4 regions of the Peribacillus sp. NPDC096447 genome follow, and region 3 is predicted to be linked to each of the others. Evidence: riboswitches for the same ligand, from Rfam matches in the RefSeq annotation. Region 3 holds a riboswitch; each other region holds the start of a gene.

Evidence for each region. Region 3 has a riboswitch for cobalamin ahead of ACIQZD_RS12685 ((2Fe-2S) ferredoxin domain-containing protein). Riboswitches for the same ligand answer to the same signal wherever they lie in the genome.
Region 1: another riboswitch for cobalamin. It lies ahead of ACIQZD_RS16690 (ABC transporter substrate-binding protein); the one in region 3 lies ahead of ACIQZD_RS12685 ((2Fe-2S) ferredoxin domain-containing protein).
Region 2: another riboswitch for cobalamin. It lies ahead of ACIQZD_RS10220 (ribonucleoside-diphosphate reductase subunit alpha); the one in region 3 lies ahead of ACIQZD_RS12685 ((2Fe-2S) ferredoxin domain-containing protein).
Region 4: another riboswitch for cobalamin. It lies ahead of ACIQZD_RS25825 (ABC transporter substrate-binding protein); the one in region 3 lies ahead of ACIQZD_RS12685 ((2Fe-2S) ferredoxin domain-containing protein).

The regions. Positions count from the first base shown of each region.
Region 1 is NZ_JBIWEV010000004.1:474,306-479,634, forward strand. Features, by position in the region: gene cbiB (adenosylcobinamide-phosphate synthase CbiB) at 1-274, opposite strand, end outside; gene ACIQZD_RS16680 (heme ABC transporter ATP-binding protein) at 271-1,743, opposite strand; gene ACIQZD_RS16685 (FecCD family ABC transporter permease) at 1,750-2,805, opposite strand; gene ACIQZD_RS16690 (ABC transporter substrate-binding protein) at 2,768-3,733, opposite strand; cobalamin riboswitch at 3,899-4,073, opposite strand; partial or broken gene ACIQZD_RS16695 (polysaccharide deacetylase family protein) at 4,160-4,998, opposite strand; tRNA gene ACIQZD_RS16700 (tRNA-Arg) at 5,196-5,269, shown strand.
Region 2 is NZ_JBIWEV010000002.1:671,189-676,517, reverse strand. Features, by position in the region: gene ACIQZD_RS10220 (ribonucleoside-diphosphate reductase subunit alpha) at 1-1,370, opposite strand, end outside; cobalamin riboswitch at 1,510-1,690, opposite strand; gene ACIQZD_RS10215 (manganese-dependent inorganic pyrophosphatase) at 1,984-2,913, shown strand; gene ACIQZD_RS10210 (hypothetical protein) at 3,018-3,158, opposite strand; gene ACIQZD_RS10205 (SulP family inorganic anion transporter) at 3,244-4,701, opposite strand.
Region 3 is NZ_JBIWEV010000003.1:289,640-294,968, reverse strand. Features, by position in the region: gene ACIQZD_RS12695 (energy-coupling factor ABC transporter permease) at 1-693, opposite strand, end outside; gene ACIQZD_RS12690 (hypothetical protein) at 728-886, opposite strand; cobalamin riboswitch at 870-1,065, opposite strand; cobalamin riboswitch at 1,267-1,456, shown strand; gene ACIQZD_RS12685 ((2Fe-2S) ferredoxin domain-containing protein) at 1,607-1,975, shown strand; gene cobJ (precorrin-3B C(17)-methyltransferase) at 1,990-3,627, shown strand; gene ACIQZD_RS12675 (sirohydrochlorin chelatase) at 3,646-4,578, shown strand; gene cobK (precorrin-6A reductase) at 4,575-5,329, shown strand, end outside.
Region 4 is NZ_JBIWEV010000018.1:5,105-10,433, forward strand. Features, by position in the region: gene ACIQZD_RS25800 (dicarboxylate/amino acid:cation symporter) at 1-124, shown strand, start outside; gene ACIQZD_RS25805 (helix-turn-helix transcriptional regulator) at 622-1,116, shown strand; gene ACIQZD_RS25810 (hypothetical protein) at 1,209-1,574, shown strand; gene ACIQZD_RS25815 (hypothetical protein) at 1,645-1,920, shown strand; gene ACIQZD_RS25820 (hypothetical protein) at 2,073-2,522, shown strand; cobalamin riboswitch at 3,363-3,571, shown strand; gene ACIQZD_RS25825 (ABC transporter substrate-binding protein) at 3,757-5,316, shown strand; gene nikB (nickel ABC transporter permease) at 5,316-5,329, shown strand, end outside.

The sequences.
Region 1 (5,329 bases), on a different contig from region 3:
AAATGACAGCAGCTTCCCAAAGGATACCTGCAAGCGGATGGATTAGATAAGCCAAATAGACGGTAAGACCCGTAATCAATAACACCGCCGATAAGACGATGATCAACATGAAGAGTCCATTCCGTTTCTTATATGCCCCTCTATTGAATGCCAGATCCAGCTTGCTTATCATCGTTCCTATCCATTTGACCGGATGCGGCCAATTTGGCGGATCACCGATTAATAGATCAAGGAAAAATGCCAGCGTAACCGCAAAAAGATGATGATAGATCATAAATCCTCAATCCTTTTCCGATTATTCTTTAATGCTTCCACTGTACAATCATATACGCCGCGACTGATCAGCTTCCCTAACGGAGTGATGGTGCCTGCATATTGAAGCTTTGCCCCTCTTTGAGCAGCCGCAATCAAAATGCTGTCAGTGGATGTTCCTGTTGCACATGTATTTGTCACCTTATCCAGTACATGCAAATCATGAAGCGCTTTTACTTTTGCCTCGGTCGCAGTAACTATACTGTGGATGAAAGCCTCTTCTGCCAAATGTCCATTTACGAATATCCATGTATTTATCGTTCCCGGAGCGGAACTCCAAGAATGCCGGTCAGCTAAAGAAGCGTCGATGGCATTCCCTACACCAGCCGTCACGATAATGAAAACAGAGAAATCTTCAGCTCTTAAAAGCTTGAAGGCAACCGTATCGAGAAAGACAGCTGTCATCATCCCTACCGTCTCCTGAGGTTCAAAACCATGAGTTTTTAAATAATCGGCCATTTCAACATGATGATCCTCGCAGTCATAGCCATGATGGACGTGCCTATTCACAAAATATTTATGCCAGCCCGTCCCTGAACCAGTCACTCCGGAAGACATCGTTCTAAGCGGGATCGGAGAATGCAATTGAATCATCTCAGGCCCGACTGTCAAATAAGATTCATCAATTTCCAATGGAATAGTATCATGGCCATGCTTTTCCGGAACGATGAACATCTGCGGTTTCGGAAGGGCGGGATGTGGATGTTTTTCGATCGTCGTATGATATACACCCTGAATCCGTTCCTGTTGGAGCACTTCATTCGGCACATCAACAACCTGAATTTTCCCTTTCTCAAGCAACATCAGCCGATCACAATATAACCCAGCCAAATTCAGGTCATGGAAAATTGAAATAACGGTCAAATTCTGCTCTTTTGCCATTTTCCTCATTAAATCAAGAAGGTCTTTTTGATAGGAAAGATCCAAGTGATTCGTAGGTTCATCCAAAAAAAGGATTTCAGGCTCTTGGGCAAGTGCCTGTGCCAGCAGCACCCGCTGCCTCTCCCCTCCTGATAATCGTTCAAAATGCAGATCCTGAAAATTGGCTACGCCCGTTTGTTCCATAACCCGTTGGACAATCGCTTCATCTTCTGCGGACCAACTATGGAACCAACCTGACTGATGGGCATATCGCCCAAGTGAGACCGTCTCTTTTACTATATAGGAGAAAGCTAATGAGGAATGTTGAGGGAGCACAGCAATGACCTGTGCAAGTTGTTTTGACGAATAATCCTTCAAATCCCTACCTCTTATCCGTACGCTTCCGCCCTTATAATCGAGCACCCCGCTAAGCATACCTAAAAGCGTCGTTTTTCCGCTGCCATTAGGACCAATAATCCCGAATAATTCTCCTTTATGTACATCAAAAGAGACAGAGTCCAAAACAGCTTTGTTGTCATATCCACCTGTTAACCCTTTAACTTCAAGCATCCGTTTTTACCCTTCTCTCCGTCTCTTTAATAAAATCAGCGCAAATGCAGGTGCCCCGATAAGTGAGGTGATCACCCCGATCGGCAGTTCCGATGGGGCAATGACCGTCCGTGCTACAAAGTCAGCCAAAATTAGAAATCCGCTTCCTATCAACAATGACAGCGGAAGCAAATGTTTATGGTCAGGTCCCCATAACTTTCGGACAAAATGAGGAATGACCAATCCTACAAAGCCAATCGCCCCTGAAACGGCAACCGCCGCCCCTGTCAATGTCGAACCGGCTATCAAGATCCACATTTTCCGCCGCTTAACATTCACACCTAAGTGTTTTGCCCGGTCTTCCCCGAAAGTCATCGCATTCAATTCGCTTGTATTCATGATCAAGATAAAGGAACCAATGATAAAAAACGGCAAAATGATTGCAATATAATTCCATCCGCGCATTGAAACGCTTCCCATCAGCCAGCCGATGATTTGTCTTAATTCATCACCCGTCAGCGCAATCATCAATGAAATGAATGCACTTAAAAACGAGCTGAAAATGATTCCCGTTAAAATGATCGTTTCCACTTTCATGGATCGATCCATTTTTTTTGCAAAAGTCAATACGCAGAGCATCGTGAGCACTGAGCATAAGATGCTCAGTGCCGGAAGAGTGTATAAACCGATGAACGGCAGTGATATATTCAAGAATATTGTCAATACGGCGCCGACCGATGCTCCTGATGAAATACCTAATGTGTAAGGATCAGCGAGCGGGTTCCGGAGCAGCCCCTGAAATGCCGCACCCGCAATCGCAAGCGATGCCCCGACCAAACCCGCAAGCAACACACGCGGCAAGCGGATGTTCATCACGATATTCGTCAGCATCACATCCGGATCAGCAGAAATCGGCAAATGAAAGATCTCCTTGCCGATTATTTGTAAAAGTACGGAAATCGGTACTGACACCGAACCAAAGGAAATGCCTATCGTCATTGCGAATAACAAAATTAACAACGCAATCAAATAAGCAACCGTCCATTTAGTTGTCAAATAGGTTCGGATAGACTTTTTGGGCAAGTTCCTCTACTCCCTCTATCAAGCGTGGACCTGAACGGGTCACCAAGTCTGAATGGACATCAAAGACTTGGCCATTCTTAATGGCATTTACGTCTTGCCATCCTTTTCGGCCCGTCACTTCATTTACTGCGTCTTTCGTATAATAACCATATGTTGTAATGATGACATCCGGATTTGCAGCAATCATCGACTCTTCATCAATTTTTGCCCAACCGTCCAAATCAGCAGCAGCATTATCCGCTGAAATAATATTAAGCATCTCATTCATGAAAGTATTTTTTCCCGGTGTGTATATTTCCGGTGAAGGCGAAACTTCCACTAAAACAGTCTTCCTATCCTCTTCCTTTACGGATTTGGCTTTTTCCTCGATATCCTTGAGCTTCGTTTTCATATCCGCAACGATTTCATCTGCCTTGTCATGTTCTCCCGTTGCCTGTCCAATCATTTCAATAGACTCATAGACTTGGTCAAAGCTTTGTGCATCATTGACTACGAGGACATCTATTCCAGCATCCTTAAGCTGCTGTAAACCCTCATTCGAATTATGGGCACTTGATGCATGGGCAAGAACAAGGTCAGGCTTCATGGAGACAATCAGCTCTGTGTTCATTTCCATTCCGCCAACTTTTTCAATTTCTTTCGTTTCTTCCGGGTAATTATCATTATCGGAAACACCAATGACCTTTTTACCCAAACCAAGTGCAAAGACCACTTCCGTATTACTTGGTATTAACGAAACGATTTTCTTCGGTTTTTGTTCTATCGTTACTTTTTCCCCAGTTGCATCTTTAATCGTAATCGGGAAAGCTTCGTGTTGAGCATGATTCGTTTGCTGCTTTTCTTTTCCTTCATCAGTAGTGTCACTGCAGCCGACCATCATGCCTGCAACAAGCAACATCAACAGTATCAGACCAAAAATTTTCTTCATTTTCATTCCCCACAATCTTTTTATTTAATTTCTTTCCACCTAATAATCTCGGAAGATGCCCCCAAAACAAAAAGCACCTCCCGTTAAACGGAAGGTGCTTGTATGGCAACAATATCATTACGGACTTCTTATGGTCTGCCACACACCTTCCCATCCGCGTAGGTTACAGGTGTACGAATTTTGGCAGGTCTCCTGGCTCATGGTCATCGTCAACGGCACCTTCCCATATCTCATACAGTGGTACACAGCCGTCAGCTCCCATATACAGTGGCGGGACCGCGCTGGCATTTCACCAGCTTCCCTTTTAAGTCATTACGACACCAAATCGTTCATATGTATATAATTTTCACTGCCTTCATTATACACCATGTAAGAATCGATTATTATATGATTTTTCTGAACAGGTTCGAAATGATCCTCCCACCTTCAATGATTTGAAGCATTTTCAATCAGTGACGCAAACCCATCGTCTGATAACCCGGGTGAAATCCGAACTCGATGCAGGGCATGCATCCCTTGTTCCCTTGAAGCTCCCCTAGGTTCGGTAGTGACTGCCATCTGTATCCGGCTTCTTCTGACAGCCTGAGAGTCACTTCGTTATACCGGCCAACCGGATAGGAAAGCACTGTCGTGTCCTGGTCGAGAATACGGTCGAATAGCCCCTTCGACTGGACCATTTCAGCTTCTTGCTGCTCTGCCGTCATGCGGTTCAGCTCCAAATGGTTGATAGTATGGCTTTCGATCGAAATCCCATTCCCGCTCATCTCCATCATTTGATTTTCAGTCAGGTGATGACCTTTATCAATGGACTTCCCGATCATGAAAACAGTTGCTTTCATATCATTTTCTTTTAATATCGGGAAAGCCTCCGTGAAGTTATCTGTATAGCCATCATCAAAAGTAAGCCAGACGCACTTCTCACTTGGCATCCGGTTCTCGGTTAAAACGAGGAATGCTTCTTCAGGAGATAATGTATAGTAGCCATTCTCCCGAAGCCAAGCCATCTGAGAACGGAATTCCTCTCTTGGAACCCGAAGGCGATTACCTTCAGAAATGCTATGATACATCAAGATTGGAAGCTGGACGTCGGACTCGGCCGTTATCCAGTCTTCCGTATCGATTTTGCCCTCCACTTCCTGCCCTTCCGCATTCTGCGGAGCCGTCCTTGTGCCTATACCTTCTAAAATCCCTTGTGAGCATCCAGGTAAAATCAAAATCCCCAGCAATGCAACCATCCATAAAACTCTATATTTTCCCACTATCATTCTCCTGATTTTTTATAGTAAAATAGTACCGGAAAACTAGTGATTAATAAAGTATTCCATTAAATGAAAAAAAGGAAAGATGAGAGCTTAGTGACCTGTTAAGCATTAATGAGGATTTTTTTTCATAAGTATGTGCTATTAGCTTGAAAAGTTTGCCTATAAGAAATATAATAAATAAGTCGTCGACTTTTTTATATGTCCCAGTAGCTCAGCAGGATAGAGCGACAGCCTCCTAAGCTGTAGGTCGTAGGTTCGATTCCTATCTGGGACGCTAATTAAAAAACCCTGTTACAATGCGGTTCTTCCGCGTAGTAACAGGGTTTTTTCTTGT
Region 2 (5,329 bases), on a different contig from region 3:
TTAGAACAATAGATCATACCTTTATGTTTATTGGGATTCTTCCGATTCACTTCATCGCGGTAGAACATATACGGTACGCCTTCTTCTAATTGAGAAATCATGATGCTTTTCATGATGTCCATCGCATTGATTTTTTCAAAGCTATAGTTTGGAAGCGTGCCATTTTCTGCGGCCTCGACAGCAAGTGCATAATGATTCCTGAAGCTTCCTTCGCCTTTCTTCTCGTCATAAAGATCTTCAAGTGAAAATCCAAGGGTTTGCTTAACGGTATGCGGATCGAAAAGATACCATTCTTTTCTGTCGCGTACAGCTTCCATGAATAAATCCGGTATGCATACGCCTGTAAAAATATCATGGGCTTTTAATCTGTCATCCCCGTTTTGTGTCTTCAAATCAAGGAAGCTCATGATATCTTTATGCCAGGCATCCAAGTAAATCGCTATGGCACCTTTACGTTGCCCCAATTGATCGACACTTACAGCTGTCTGGTTGAATAGTCGAATCCAGGGCGTTGTGCCGGAACTGTTTCCAGAGAAACCCCGGATATCAGAACCAAGCGAGCGAACCTTACCAACGTAAAGGCCGACACCGCCGCCGAATTTAGATACTTTTGCTGCATCGTAGTTTGATAGATAGATGCCATCAATGGAATCTTCAATTGCGTCGATAAAGCAAGAGCTTAACTGTCCATGTGTTTTACCTGCATTGGAGAGTGTAGGAGTCGCAACGGTCATATAAAGGTTGGACATGGCCCAGTATGCTTCTTTTATAAGTTGCAGGCGGTGCTCCGTTTTTTCCATTCGCATGATTTCCATCGCGATGATCATGAAACGTTCTTGCGGCAGTTCGTAGACCTTGTCCTTTTTTGGGCGGGCCAGATAGCGGTCGTTCAATAAGTAGATGCCTATGTAAGAGAATAATTTATCTTTTTCCGGGTCGATCACCGAACCCAATTCCTCAATTTCCGCTTTTGTATATGAAGATAGCAGTTCTGGTTTATAAATTGGATAACGCTGACCTTCCGAAAGCTGGGAGAGTTCTGTGATCAGCTCATAGAATGGGCCATAACTCTTGCCTGCATAACCTCGATTGGCTTGTGCATCCCTATACATTGTATTCAACAGTTCTGCTGCAGCAACGAATGTCCAATCCGGAGCATCGATATCCACACCTTCAAGAGCGAGCTGAATCAGTTTTTTTGATGCCTGTTCTTCGGTTGAGTCACTTTTGCGATCAAGCCATTTTGTAAAACGCTTTTTGAACTTTTCCATATCGAGACGGCCTTCGAATTCCTTCGATAACATCTCAAGCTGGATGGATTTCGTTTCTGTGTCATTTTCACTTATGGTAGAGTTATATGTTTGAGTCATTAATAATCCTCCTTGTTAACTTCCGCTAAAATAAAAAAAACCGCCCAAAGAATTGAGCGGATCAAACGATAGAATAAAAGAGCCATGAAAAAATAGCCGTTATACTATCGTTTCATCATCTCAATCCCCGAAGAATAAGAAACGTGAAAAATTCAAGGCAGGTCTCCTGACTCATGATCATCCTACTTTGAGTCCTTCCCGTATAGAGAGCTATACAGTGGGTTTCTCATTTCGTCACATTTACAGTTGCGGGGACAGTTCCGGGTTTACACCGGATTCCCTTTTCAGCCATCACTGGCACCTTGGATTATAAAAAATTCTATATATAGTTATTGGTATTGTTTGTGTAATCAATATCTAGTATTTCTGCTTATATTATCGTAAGCCATATACGATGATAATTCAACTAATATATTTGAAAAAAACCAACCCTTATCTATTGACAAAGTGATGGCAGAGGGTGAAGGAATGAAAGATTTTATTGAGGAATGGATAATTCAAGCGCTGATTTTACGGGATTTTGTGTTAAAATAAAGTGTCTAGTAAAGGTGGCTCTCCCTTATTGCGGTGAGGGGATTCGCGGAAAAATATTTATGAAAAAGGGGATAAAATCTTGGAAAAAGTATTAGTTTTTGGACATAAAAACCCGGATACAGACACAATCTGTTCAGCAATCGCTTATGCAGATCTGAAAAAGCAGTTAGGTATCAACGCTGAACCAGTTCGTCTGGGTGAAGTGAATGGTGAAACTCAATATGCATTGGACCAATTCAAATTCGAAGCTCCCCGTCTTGTGGAAAAAGTTGCAGGGGAAGCTGATGGAGTAATCCTGGTCGATCATAACGAACGCCAGCAAAGTGCTGAAGATATTGACCAAGTCCGTGTGTTGGAAGTTATCGACCATCACCGTATCGCTAACTTCGAAACGAGCGATCCTTTATATTACCGTGCGGAACCAGTTGGCTGTACGGCAACCATTTTAAATAAAATTTATAAAGAAAACGGCATTGAAGTTCCTAAAGCAATCGCAGGTCTTATGCTGTCTGCCATCATTTCCGATTCTTTATTGTTCAAATCACCTACATGCACGGAGCAAGACGTTGCAGCAGCTATGGAATTGGCTGCCATTGCGGGAGTCGACGCTGAAACATATGGTTTGGAAATGTTGAAGGCGGGAGCTGACTTGAGCGACAAAACGATTGCCCAGCTTATCACTCTTGATGCAAAGGAATTCTCCATGGGAATGGCTAAAGTGGAGATAGCACAGGTCAATGCTGTTGATCCGAACGAAGTCCTTGCAAAGCAAGCTGAATTGGAAGCGGCGATTGAAGCGGTAATCGCTGTGAAGGAATTGGACTTATTCCTATTCGTCGTAACGGATATCTTGACTAATGATTCTGTTGCCTTGGCTCTTGGTAAAGCAGCTTATGCAGTGGAAAAAGCATACGACGTGTCATTAAACAACAACATCGCCGTCTTAGAAGGCGTTGTATCGCGTAAAAAACAAATCGTGCCGGTCTTAACGGACGTATTCAGCAAGTAATAAATGAAAAGGGATGCTCATTAAAAATTTGGGCATCCTTTTTCTTTACATGCAAAAAAAAGACTCAACCATCCATTAAGGGTGTTTGAGTCTTTTTTCTTAATTCAGGCTTCCTTTTCTTTTTCATAGGCGATGACAATCAATTCTTTATTGGCTTCCTCGCCTAGTTTGCTTTCAAAGCTTTTCAGTTCATTCAATAAATCCGGTGACAGATTTGCTGCTGTATAATCCTGCTCGGGTGTCATGCTTTTCGCTCCTTTCAAAAGGAAATGATTCATGTTATCTATTTTGTCGGTTTGAAAAGTTTCTATTCAGCAGAATGTTACTTCTTCAAGATATTTTACTTTCTGAGGTGGCGAGTTTTTCAAGCAATGAAGAACTTTCTTCATCGAGTCCTTGCACTTGGACAGGTATTCCCAGAAGCTGATATTTAAGGATAACCGTATCAACAGCACCGACTGCTGAATCATCCCAAATTTTGGAATGGGTGAAGTCGATGACGATTGCATCGGCTTTTTCCATGAAGTCGAACTTCGAAACAAAGTCCTGGACAGAAGCAAAAAATATTTGTCCGCTGATACGATAAGTGATTTTCTTAGCCTGGATGTCTCCCGTTTTCTCTACTGCCACTTTAGAAATTTTAGCCGAGAAGAAAATCATGCTCAAAAGCACTCCGGCAAATACCCCTTTTGATAAGTCATGTGTATAAAGAACAATGAGGACCGTTACGATCATCACGGCTGCATCCGACTTAGGAGCTTTAGTGAGCCTCTTTAGGGAAGACCAGTCAAAGGTCCCGATTGAAACCATGATCATGACTGCGACAAGTGCAGCCATCGGTATTTTAATTAGGACATCATTCAATACCACGATTAATACCATAAGGAATGCGCCCGCTACAAATGTCGAGAGCCGGCCCCTTCCACCTGATTTAATGTTGATACCGGATTGGCCGATCATCGCACATCCTGCCATGCCTCCAAAACATCCGGCGATGATATTCGAAATCCCCTGGCCTTTGGCTTCCTTATTTTTATTACTGTCCGTGTCAGTCATCTCATCGACAATTTGAGCTGTCAATAACGATTCAAGCAGCCCAACAAACGCAAGGGCAATGGAATAAGGGAAAATGATCGCCAAAGTTTCGAAGGTCAAAGGGATGTCTGGAAGCATGAACATCGGAAGAGCTTCGGTCAATTGCCCCATATCCCCAACCGTCCGCACCGTAGCCCCCGTGGTAACTGCAACGATCGTCATGAATATGATGGCGACAAGTGGTGAAGGTATGACTTTCGTGATCAGCGGAAAAAGATAAATGATAGCTAATGAAACGGCTGTCATGACATACATGATCCATGTTTCGCCCACGAAATGGGTGAGCTGTGCCGTGAAAATCAAGATGGCTAAAGAATTCACAAAGCCAGTCATGACCGGCTTCGGGATGAACTTCATTAATTTCCCGATTTTTAAGACCCCTAGTAAAATTTGCAGCAAACCAGTCAATATTGTTGCAGCAAGTAAATAGTTCAAGCCATGATCTTTAACAAGGTCGACCATGACGAGTGCCATTGCGCCAGTGGCAGCCGATATCATTCCCGGCCTCCCGCCGAGGAAAGAGATGACAATGGCAATGCAGAATGAGGCATATAGACCAACCATTGGGTCAACGCCAGCAATGATCGAAAAGGCAATCGCCTCCGGAATCAATGCCAAGGCAACGACAATTCCCGATAGAACATCACCTCTAACGTTGCCGAACCATTCCTTTTTGTATGCAGATGTATTCAAAGAAACACTCCTTCTTCCTTATATATATGTGTGTTAATTTCCTTTTTAGCGCACTAAATTATAGCATGAGTCCTTCTTTCTATCTATATGGATAATTTAAACGACAAATCGAGGGCTATTCATTTCTTATCGAATGAAGGTAAAATGCCTAAAGAGGGAAGAACTGATACAAAAGGTGCTTGAGCCATCATGGGAGGGAACCAAGGCTGAAGAAGCCTCGATTCATCTATACGATGAATCGGAAAACTGTTTATTGACCTTCGGTAGGGTCTCCAAACTGAAAAAAATCAATGACTAAAAGGAATGATATGAAGATTACCGGTTGAAAGGGAAAATAAACTCGTACCTTCGTATTGCGAGGAGAGATATCATAATCTTAGTAAACAGCCGATTATCATATGGAGGTAGGCGGTACCACTAGTAAGCTGATCATTTATTATGTCTGTATACAGGCCATGCATATAATAATGTCAGTCGAAATGGATTGCCGAAAAAGCTTTTGTAAAATTCACGCTAAAGTAGTGGAGTAAAACGGTAGGGATCTATTTCATAACTACTCGCTTTGAGCCACCGATTGGAACCGATTCATGACATTCCAGACATGGGTTTTAGAAGGTAGTGAACGCGA
Region 3 (5,329 bases):
GTATTTTTTCAAGAAATTCATCACGACGACTGTCAAAAACCCCTCACTGATTGCCAAGGGAATTTGGGTCAGGGCAAAAATCCCTGCAAATTTACTGAAAGAGGCCATGAATCCTCCTACCTCGGATGGAAACGCAAGAGCAAGTTGAACGGAAGTGACCACATAGGTTCCTAAATCTCCAAAAGCAGCTGCCAAGAAAACGGCAAGTGAAAAAGACCACCCCAATTTAGTTGCGCCCTTGAAGACAAAGTAAGCAATGAACGGTCCGCAAACGGCCATGGAAAATGCATTGGCCCCTAATGTCGTCAATCCTCCGTGAGCCAGTAAAACAGCTTGAAATAACAGAACGATGGAGCCAACGACACTCATGGCCAATGGTCCGAATAATATGGAACCCAAACCAACTCCGGTAGGGTGTGAAGAACTTCCCGTAACGGAAGGAATCTTTAGGGCAGATAAAATAAATACAAATGCGCCCGATAGGCCAAGTATCATTTTTGTTTCTGGGTTTTCCCTTACTTTGGACCTAATGGACCGGTAACCCAAGATTAAAAATGGAAACGTCACGGCCCACCAGAATATAGCCCATTCAATGGGTAAAAAGCCCTCCATGATATGCATGGCCATTGCCCGGTTCGGGACAAAAAGCAGTAAGATGACAAAATAAATAATTTTCCAATTGGTTCTTTTCATTCTTTCTCCTTTCAACACTTTTAAATTTTTCTGATCAATCTTGAGAAGAAAAGCGGCGCCCAACATAAAAAGCACTTCTCTCAAAGGAAAGAAGTGCGTAATGAACAGGAATTTTGCAGCATGAACCAACCATGGGCCATTCTGCCTGATCCGCACGCCCATCCTCGTAGGCTGAAACAGTTTCACGCTTCATGGCAGGTCTCCTGGCTTTGGTTCATCATCCGATTACATCCTTCCCATCTCATTTGACAGTGGATTAAAGTTAAAGTAATAGGACTTCCCTTTACAGTGGCGGGACCGCTCCGGATTTTCACCGGCTTCCCTTTTAAGCTGAATTCCGAGAAATTCAACACCATGAAACTTATGTAATTATTTTGAAAATTCTCGTATAGTGTACCATAAAGAAATAATTCCAGCTACACTATCTTTTTTTTTAGGGACGAAGTTTGTTGCAAGGAAAGGATTTTAACTGGTTTTACACTTTTAAACTTTTCTAAACAGTCGGAATAAACTATTGAATTTTGATAAAGTTGTTATATGATAGATTAAGTTAGTTAGAATGTATAATAAAACCAAATATTTCATTTTAAAAGTGCCCTTGTGTTAATAAGCAAGGGATAATAGGGAAATCGGTGATAATCCGATGCAGCCCCCGCTACTGTAAACGCTGATGAAATTGTCGATAGCCACTGGCATGATGCCGGGAAGGGACAAAGTAAAATGAAGCGTAAGCCAGGAAACCTGCTTTTAAAATTGCATGATACTTTTCGGAGGGAAAGGTAGAAGGACTATGACGATTTTGGGAGATTTGGCATGTTTGCCTTTGGCTCCTCATCATATAGTTTTTTTAAAACCTTGACTCTAATGTTAAGGTTTTTTATTTTGCCTTTTCCCTGAACTCAGGAGGAAGAAGATGACTACTTGGAACTTGACGGGTACAAATACGCATCTGTTGATTTGTAATGGGAGCAGCTGCATGAAAAAGGGCGGGGAAGAAGTAACCCAAGCGATTCGCGATGAAATTACTTCAAAAGGACTGGATCTGAAAATCCATACAACCAGGACACGCTGTAACGGAAGATGTAAGGATGCCTGCGTTGTGATTGCCTATCCCCAAGGAAACTGGTATCGAGTGGAAACGCCTGATTTCGGTCGGCAGATCGTCAGTAATATCGCTGATGGTGAGTTTGTTCCACAGATGGTCTATCAATTCTATGATGGGGAAATGACCCCTAATCCAGATTTTCCTGCTCATACGGGTATTTCAAAGAACAAAGCGTAAAAGGAGATGTCTTAATGAGTACAAACGGTAAATTATTCGTCGTGGGCTTTGGGCCCGGGAATTTTGAACACATTACCAAACGTGCCGTCGAAGCCCTTCAAGAAAGTGACTACATCATTGGTTATAAAACTTATGTTGAACTCATTCAGGGATTGCTTACAGATCAAACGATCATTAGTACGGGGATGACTGAAGAGGTATCACGTGCACAGGAAGCAGTGAAACAAGCGGAGCTGGGAAAGAAAGTGGCGGTGATTTCCAGTGGGGATGCCGGAGTTTACGGGATGGCAGGGTTGGTTTATGAAGTATTGATTGAGAAAGGCTGGAAAGAAGAAACTGGAGTGGGCATTGAAGTCATTCCTGGCATTTCTGCAATCAACTCATGTGCGTCTTTACTTGGGGCACCAGTCATGCACGATTCGTGTACGATCAGCCTCAGTGATCATTTAACTCCTTGGGAACTGATCGCTAAAAGGGTTGAAGCAGCTGCAATGGCAGACTTTGTCATTGCACTTTATAATCCGCGCAGCGGCAGGCGGACCCGGCAAATTGTTGAAACACAGAAAATTCTCCTTCGCTACCGCTCGCCGGATACACCTGTCGGGTTGGTGAAAAGTGCTTATCGCGATAGGCAGGATATTGTCATAACCAATTTGCAGGATATGTTGAATCACGATATTGGAATGTTGACCACCGTCATTATCGGTAATTCATCCACCTTTTTATATGATGACAAAATCATCACACCAAGAGGCTATCAGAGAAAATATACTTTGAATTCGGAAAAGCAAACATTGAAGCCGCATCAGCGACTGCAAAAAGAAGCGGAACCGTGGGCATTAGATCAAGAAGCCTTAACAGAGTCCGCTGGAGGAGTTGGATTACTTACAAAAGCACCAGAAAAGAAGCCGGCTTCCTTTGAAATGGCAATGGAGGCCCTGTCAAGAGTCAAGGGTCAAACCGTTAAGCAATCCATTCAGCCGATTGTTCAGCAAAAAATGGAGTCGGTATTCGAACTTGCCGTTAGTCCAGGTGTGGCGAATAAACAATTCACTCCCAAACAAATGATGACACTTGCGGAAGTTGTCGGGGAAAAGGGAACGATGGAATACACGCCAAATCATAAAATCGTCTTAAAGATTCCGACAACGGATCCGGAAGTCATTACGGGGAAATTACAATCAGCAAACTTTCTTTTGTCGCCGATTGGAGATGTACTGACATTAAAAGCCTGTGATTTCTGTGATGGTGAAAAAGCGGAATCCATTCCTTATGCGGATGAAATACACCGGGTGCTTGGCGGAATGAAAATGCCCAAGGAACTGAACATCGGTTTTAATGGGTGTGGGATGGCTTGTTATAGTGCTGTGATGGATGATATCGGGATTGTCTTCCGAAAAGGGAAGTTCGACTTATTTCTTGGAGCAAAACCGGTTGGAAGAACAGCCCATCCGGGTCAGCCGGTTGCGGAAGGCATTGAACCGGAACAGCTTGTTGAACTGATCACGGACATCGTCGGGGAGTATAAGCAAAATGCCCATCCAAATGAGCGGCTTTTTAAATACTTCAAACGTTCGAAAAAGATACAGAATTTTTCTTATCAGGACATCGCTCCCAAAATAAACATAGAGCCTGCGCCTTGTGAAGATTAATCAAGAGGGGGAAAGTAAATGAAAGCAGTTTTGTTCGTAGGACACGGAAGCCGGTTGGCTTCGGGAAATGATGAAGTCCGTCATTTTATTGAAAATATGATTCCGGCAATGGACGAGCGTTTCCTAGTTGAAACGTGCTTCTTGGAATTTGCGGCACCGAATATATCCAAAGGCATTGATAATTGTGTAAAACGAGGGGCTACTGAAGTTATCGTCATACCGATCATTTTGTTGCATGCAGGACATTCGAAATTACATATACCGGCTGAAATAGAGGATGGGAAAACCAAGTATCCAGAAGTGAAATTCACATATGGCCAAACGATCGGGGTCCACCATGATGTATTGACGATCCTGACAGACCGTCTTGAGGAGGCGGGATTCGATACGACCTCTGAACATTCTGAGACAGCGATATTGCTAATTGGCCGAGGTGGAAGTGATGCTGATGCAAATAGTGATATATATAAAATTTCACGATTATTATGGGAAAAATTAAACGTTAAATGGGTCGAAACAGCCTTCATGGGTGTAACGGACCCGCACGTTGATGAAGGTATTGAACGATGCATCCGATTAGGGGCAAAAAAAATAGTGATGCTGCCATATTTCCTCTTCACTGGGGTGTTGATGGAAAGAATGGAGGATATGCTGAAAGGCTATCAAGAGCAATATCATGATCGAGATTTCATTTTGGCAAAGTATTTTGGATATCATCCAACATTACAGAACATTCTGCAAGAACGAGTAATTGAAGCCAGTGAAGGCAGGTCAAGCGGGGCGCGTGATCTGGAAAACTATCGTAAACATGTCGAGGAACATGGACATGCTCACCATCATCACCATCACGACCACGATCACGATCACGATCACGACCATGATCATCACCACGATCATCACCACGATCATCACCACGATCATGATGGGCAAGTGGTGGGGACATCAAAATGATTTTGTTCTTAGCGGGTACAAGTGATGCAAGGGAATTAGCGATTGAGATGCAGCAGGTGGGATTCAAGGTGTTGGCAACTGTTGTAACCGAATCGGCGGCTAAGAGTTTGCAAGATGCTGGGATATCCACCCAGATTGGCCGATTAACTGCAGAAGATATGACATCTTTAATCACTGCAAAAGGTTTTCACGCTGTAGTCGATGCAAGTCACCCATTTGCCGAAGAAGCATCCAAAAACGCCCTTAACGGAGCAAAGGCAGCAAATGTTCCTTATATTCGTTATGAGCGTGAAAGTCAACGGTTTCAGAATGATAAATTGATAGTTGTCCGTGATTATGAGGAAGCTGCCAAGCTTGCCGCTGCAAAACGGGGAGTCATCATGCTCACGACCGGAAGTAAAACACTATCCGTGTTCGCAAAAGAATTGGTAGGGCTCGAGAATACCAGAGTCATAGCGAGAATGCTGCCACGCATGGACAATATGGAAAAATGTGCACAGCTGGGCATCGAACAAAAAAATATCGTTGCGATTCAAGGGCCGTTTTCCAAAGAATTAAATAAAGCTCTATATGAACAATATGGGGTCACATTGATGATAACGAAAGAAAGCGGCAAGGTCGGTGCGGTTGATGAGAAATTGGAAGCCGCGTTGGAATGTGGAATTGAGACGATCATGATATCTCGACCGGATGTTGACTATCAGAATGTTCATTCCAGTTTTGAACATGTCATTGCCGAGTTGAATAATCA
Region 4 (5,329 bases), on a different contig from region 3:
ACGTACAGCTTGTAATACTCCTGGACATGTTCTCGCTTGTATTGTGGTTTCGAAGTGGGAAAAAGAGTTCCGTCAGGAAGAATGGATTAAAACTCAAACCGAACAGTCAAGCATTCAGGCATAAGATTAAGATAAAAGGACCACACATGTTTTTGTTGTTCTCCGTCAAATGTTGAGGTGATGGTCTTCGGACCTCACCCTTTTCAATGTGAATCCTCTTCCTTTTAAACTTTTGGGCTAATAAAACCTTTTCTCAAAAGCACTCAAACCTGAAACCAAATGCATTCCCTTTAGGTACTTTGCTCGAATGTTCATTCTGTGGGTTTAAAATAAAATTCGACCGTAACAAAGTTTAACCGTTTGTAATAAGGTTGCACCATTTTGAAAAAAGTTTAACCGAAAGTATATATTGATGTTGGTTTTTTCTTAGGGAACTAAAGGGGCAGGTTAGTTCAACAAGCTTTAATTAAGAGTATTCCGATTTCAAACTTATTTAGAGCAAGGTTATTTCTTGCTTTTTTCTTTGTGTTTTAAAGTTGCTTTTTATTCAAAAAGGGTATTTTTGGTTGAAAAATTATACTTTTAGTGTAAAATTACACTAAAAAGGAGTATTTAGTATATATGGAAAAAGAAGAATTCATCAATTTAATATCAGAAAAAATGAAACTTGTCCGAACAGAACAAAGTTTTACTCAAGATAAGATGTCTGAAATTCTAGGGATTTCAAAAAAAACACTAGTTCAAATTGAAAAAAGAAGAACAGAAGCCAATTGGACCACCGTTGTTGCATTTTGTGCTTTGTTTAATCATAGCCAATTGTTGATATCATCAATTGGTGACAATCCAGTTGATTTTGTTCAGTTAATTGCTAGCAAAAATGGTGGTACGCCTAAAGAAAAAACAATGGGTGGTAAGATATGGTGGAAAGAGGTCGAGTATAGAGGGGATTTTCGTTTGCAACAAAATTTGATTAGTAACCATTACCGTATATTAGATCAATATGATTATCGTTGGCATAGTTCTTTTGATAAAGAAGAGAGTTTAAGTCGTTTAAATGAATTACAAGAGGTGGGGACTATCGAGATAGACAAAGGTATAGGGATATATGAAGAATAAGACCTCAACCTATAATAGTCTTCGGCTGTCCAAGTTTTCCATGTAACCTATATATTTGTTCTATTTATAAATATACAAAGAGAGGTGACAATATGAGAAAAATAGTAAGTGGTATTCTAATAGTCTGTTTATACTGTTTTCCTTTTGTTTATTTTTCAATGCACCAAGATTTTGCTAACCGTTCAATGCTTGGCTATTTAATTATGATTGTAGTAACTTCACTTCTTGCTTTCTTCGGCAAACTCGTTAGTAATTCAATCTTTCTTATTATTGGTAATATATTATCTGTAATAATTTCATTTTATTTTATCAGCGAGATGACAGGGAACGAACGATGGGGTGGCTATTTTAAGCCACTAACTCCATATCAATTATTAATCTTGGTTAGTTTTTTGAATTTGATTCCTCAGTTCTTCGCTATAAAGTTAGCTAGAAACAAAAATAAAGTTAAATATTAATCGGGCAGGATTGTTTAATAAGGGATTAATATTTTGATAATTCATTTTAGAAATGCGAGGGGATTTAAATATGAAAGATAAAAAGTATTCTTGGATAAGCTTTACTTCATTTGGATTAGGAGTATTCTTGATTTTACATCCCCTTTTAACCAATATATATCCAAAATTCTTTATGGTAATTCAATATATTGGCATCACATTAACAATTATTTTGAGTGTTATAGCTTTACTTAAAAAGAATGAGAAGAAACCTTTAGCAATAATAGGTTTAATTATGGCAATCATTATGATGATATTTGTTGGCATTCTCTTATATATATCCTTTAATAAATATAGCCCTTATTAACTTTGCCTTTGTTTTTACGCAATCGGGGGCGATTGCAGAAAAGTGTAATTTTGCTTTACTTGATTTCAGGAGCTGTTCAGCAGCTCCTTTTATTATGGAACTAAAGGGGCAGAATAGCTGTATAATCGATTCTAAAAAAAGGAAGGTTAAATATGCTTTTTCACATTATCGTTGGGTTTATTTTTCCTTGGATTTTAGGTGCTTATTTGGTTAGGAATCAGACAAAGCTATTTATAATTTTTTATCCAATTGGTGTAGCAATAAGTATTTTAATAAATGAAATGGGTTTTAACTACTTTTGGAGGATGGATATAGTATTTCAAGAATCATCTTTAACTGGAATTCCGTATGATTTAGGTCTTTATCCTATACTTGGTTGTTTATTTATTTGTGTTATTCACTATAAAAAAATGTCTATTCTTATTACATTTTTAGTTTTTACTTTAGTGACAACCTTTGGAGAGTACATACTAGTATGTCTAGAAAAAATAGTATACAGGAATGAATGGAATATCATTTGGACTGGTGTTAGTTATTTATTTGCTTATTCAATTTTTTATTTTTACTACAAATTAGTTCGTAAGTTTATTTTATTAAATTAATGGGTGCTTTTAACCTTAGTCGCTGTAAGTCATATCATCAGCGAACCGGATATTATTCATTTAGTTCTAATGTTGACCGAACACACGAAAATGACCCCATATCAACTTTTTAGGTTTGATACAGGGCATTTGCAATAGTTGCATTTTGACAATTTTGACATCTGAAATTAGTATGCCACGAAACTACAGTAATAATCAAAAACCTTTTACACACGAAAAATCCCCCGTGTACTGTGGGAAGTACCACTAGAGGAAATCTCACGAAGGCTATATGTGAATGACTGATTATATCTATATGTCCATTGTGAGAAATGGGTGACCATAGTAGTGATAAAAATCGCTGACGGTTTTATAACAACCGCAGACGGAACCATTATGGATCATATTTTTATCTGTGGAATTTGATACCCTTAACTTTAACTATTTTCTGTTACCGTAAATTTTTAAAACTTGTACCAACTACTTTAAAATAATATATATGATTAGCTGTTTTTTAGGACGACTTTTTTATTTATTTATTATTAAGATTGTGAAAGAGTGTACTTAAACTAACGGGTGCGTTAGCTTATGATCGGATCTGTCTCTTGTGAAACTAACGGGGCAGGTAGTTCCATAGGAATGCTATTATAAGACCTAACGGGCCTTTTTAAAAGAGGAAAACAGGCCTATAAGGTAAGGTATGATCTTCACTAAACTCAAATGTAGTTTCCTTCTTTTTCACAGAAAGTTAAAGGGAGATAGTGTCTGTTATATATATCCATTGACAATCATTATCATTGTAGATAGTATATTGATGTTATTCGATAGTAGTGTAAGTGCTTACAAAGATAATATTTACAATTTCATATGTAGAAAATAGGTGTCGAATGAAGCTTTAAAAAGTTTTATTTGCTTAATAGGGAAGTCGGTTTAATTCCGGCACGGACCCGCCACTGTGTTGGGAAGCAGTATGTTGCTGTTAGCTTTCAGAAAAAACCACTGGGATATACCTGGGAAGGACTGGAAGTAGTGCCCTGAGTCAGGAGACCTGCCTATTTAAACATCGCTGTTAGACCTACGGGATTTTTAGGGAGGTGGTTAGTATGCTGATAATCATATGTCTGTACGTATGTCATCTATTGCTGGATGGCCAAATGTTTAGGCACCCTATTTCTTTATCACTAAAAGCATTTCTGACCTCTATAAATAGTCAGAAATGCTTTTTTGTTTTTAGTAATTATATAGGGGGAAGAAAATGGTAGAAAATTGGAATGTCCAACGAAAATTAGGAATATGGATGGTTCTCGCAGTTTGTATTCTAGCGCTTATCGGATGTGCAGGAACAGAAGAAACATCAATAAACAAAGGTACAAAAGAAGAATCTTCAGATAAAAAGGCAACTTTAGCTTTCTCGTGGAGTCCAGCAAGCCTTGATCCACATGGTAGTGATAGCTGGGAGGTCATGCGTTCTGGAACAGCGGAAACATTAATTAAACTTAATGAGGAATTAGAGCCTACAGCTTGGCTAGCAAAATCATGGAAACAAGAAAATGACACAACGTGGGTGTTTCAATTACAAGATAATGTAACTTTCCATAATGGAAAAGTAATGGATGCTTCAAGCGTGAAAGAATCATTACTGCGCTCTATGCATAAAGATCAAAGAGCGAAGGGTCTATTGCAAATTAAGTCTATGGAAGCAGTATCAGATACTGAATTGAAAATTGAAACTATACAACCGAATGCGGCTTTAATAGCGTCTTTAGCTGACCCGTCGACAATCATTGTAGACGTAGCGACTATAGATGCCAAAGATAGCTATCCTGCTTTTACAGGAGCATTTAAAATTAAACAATTTAATCAAGATGAATCACTTATTGTTGAAAGATATGAAGATTATTGGGGAGAAAAAGCAATATTATCTGAAGTGACCATTAAATTTATCGCTGATGCCAATACGAGATTAATGGCCTTACAATCTGGAGATGTAGACGGAGCAACCGATATTTCTGTCGATAATATTGCTGTTTTAGAGAAGAATAAAAAATTTGAAGTGCTAACAGCTACTTCATTGAGAACACATATGCTGATGTACAATATGGAATCTCCACTATTTAAAGAGTTGGCATTGAGAAAAGTCGTAGATATGTCGATTCCACGTGAAGAGATTGTAAGTTCTGTCATGAAAGGGCAAGGGACTGTAGCGCATAGTCCATTTTCTCCTGTATTACAGTTTGGTAAAGTGGAAAATAAAGAAGAAACTGAATCTGTCAATCAATTAATGCAGCGAGAAGGTTGGAAGAAAAATGCTAAAGGTATGTGGGAAAAAGAAGGAAAGCCATTTGAAGCGACATTATTAACGTTTCCACAGCGTCCAGAATTAACAGTAATGGCAGAGGTAATCCAGAATAAATTATTAGCTGAGGGAATGAAAGTCAATATCCGTCAAGTAGAAAATATCGATGATACATTAGCGAATGAGGATTGGGATTTATCGATGTACAGTATGTTGACGGCACACACGGGTGATCCTCAATACTTCTTAGAAATATTTTACCGACCTAATAGTGAATCAAATGTAAGTAAATATTTGTCTCCTTCAGTCGATCGAATGATTAGTCAGCTAAGTCAAACAACTGATTTTGATGAGCGTAATCAATTAGCTATCGGAATACAAGAGGAAATTAATGAAGATATTCCGCATTCATATATCGTTTTTCCAAATACAGTATTTGCTGTTAAAGACGGTTTAAAAGGATTTGTAGCTCATCCAATTGAGTATTACTATAATCATTCGCAAATTGATGTGGAATAATGATTAGGTTTTT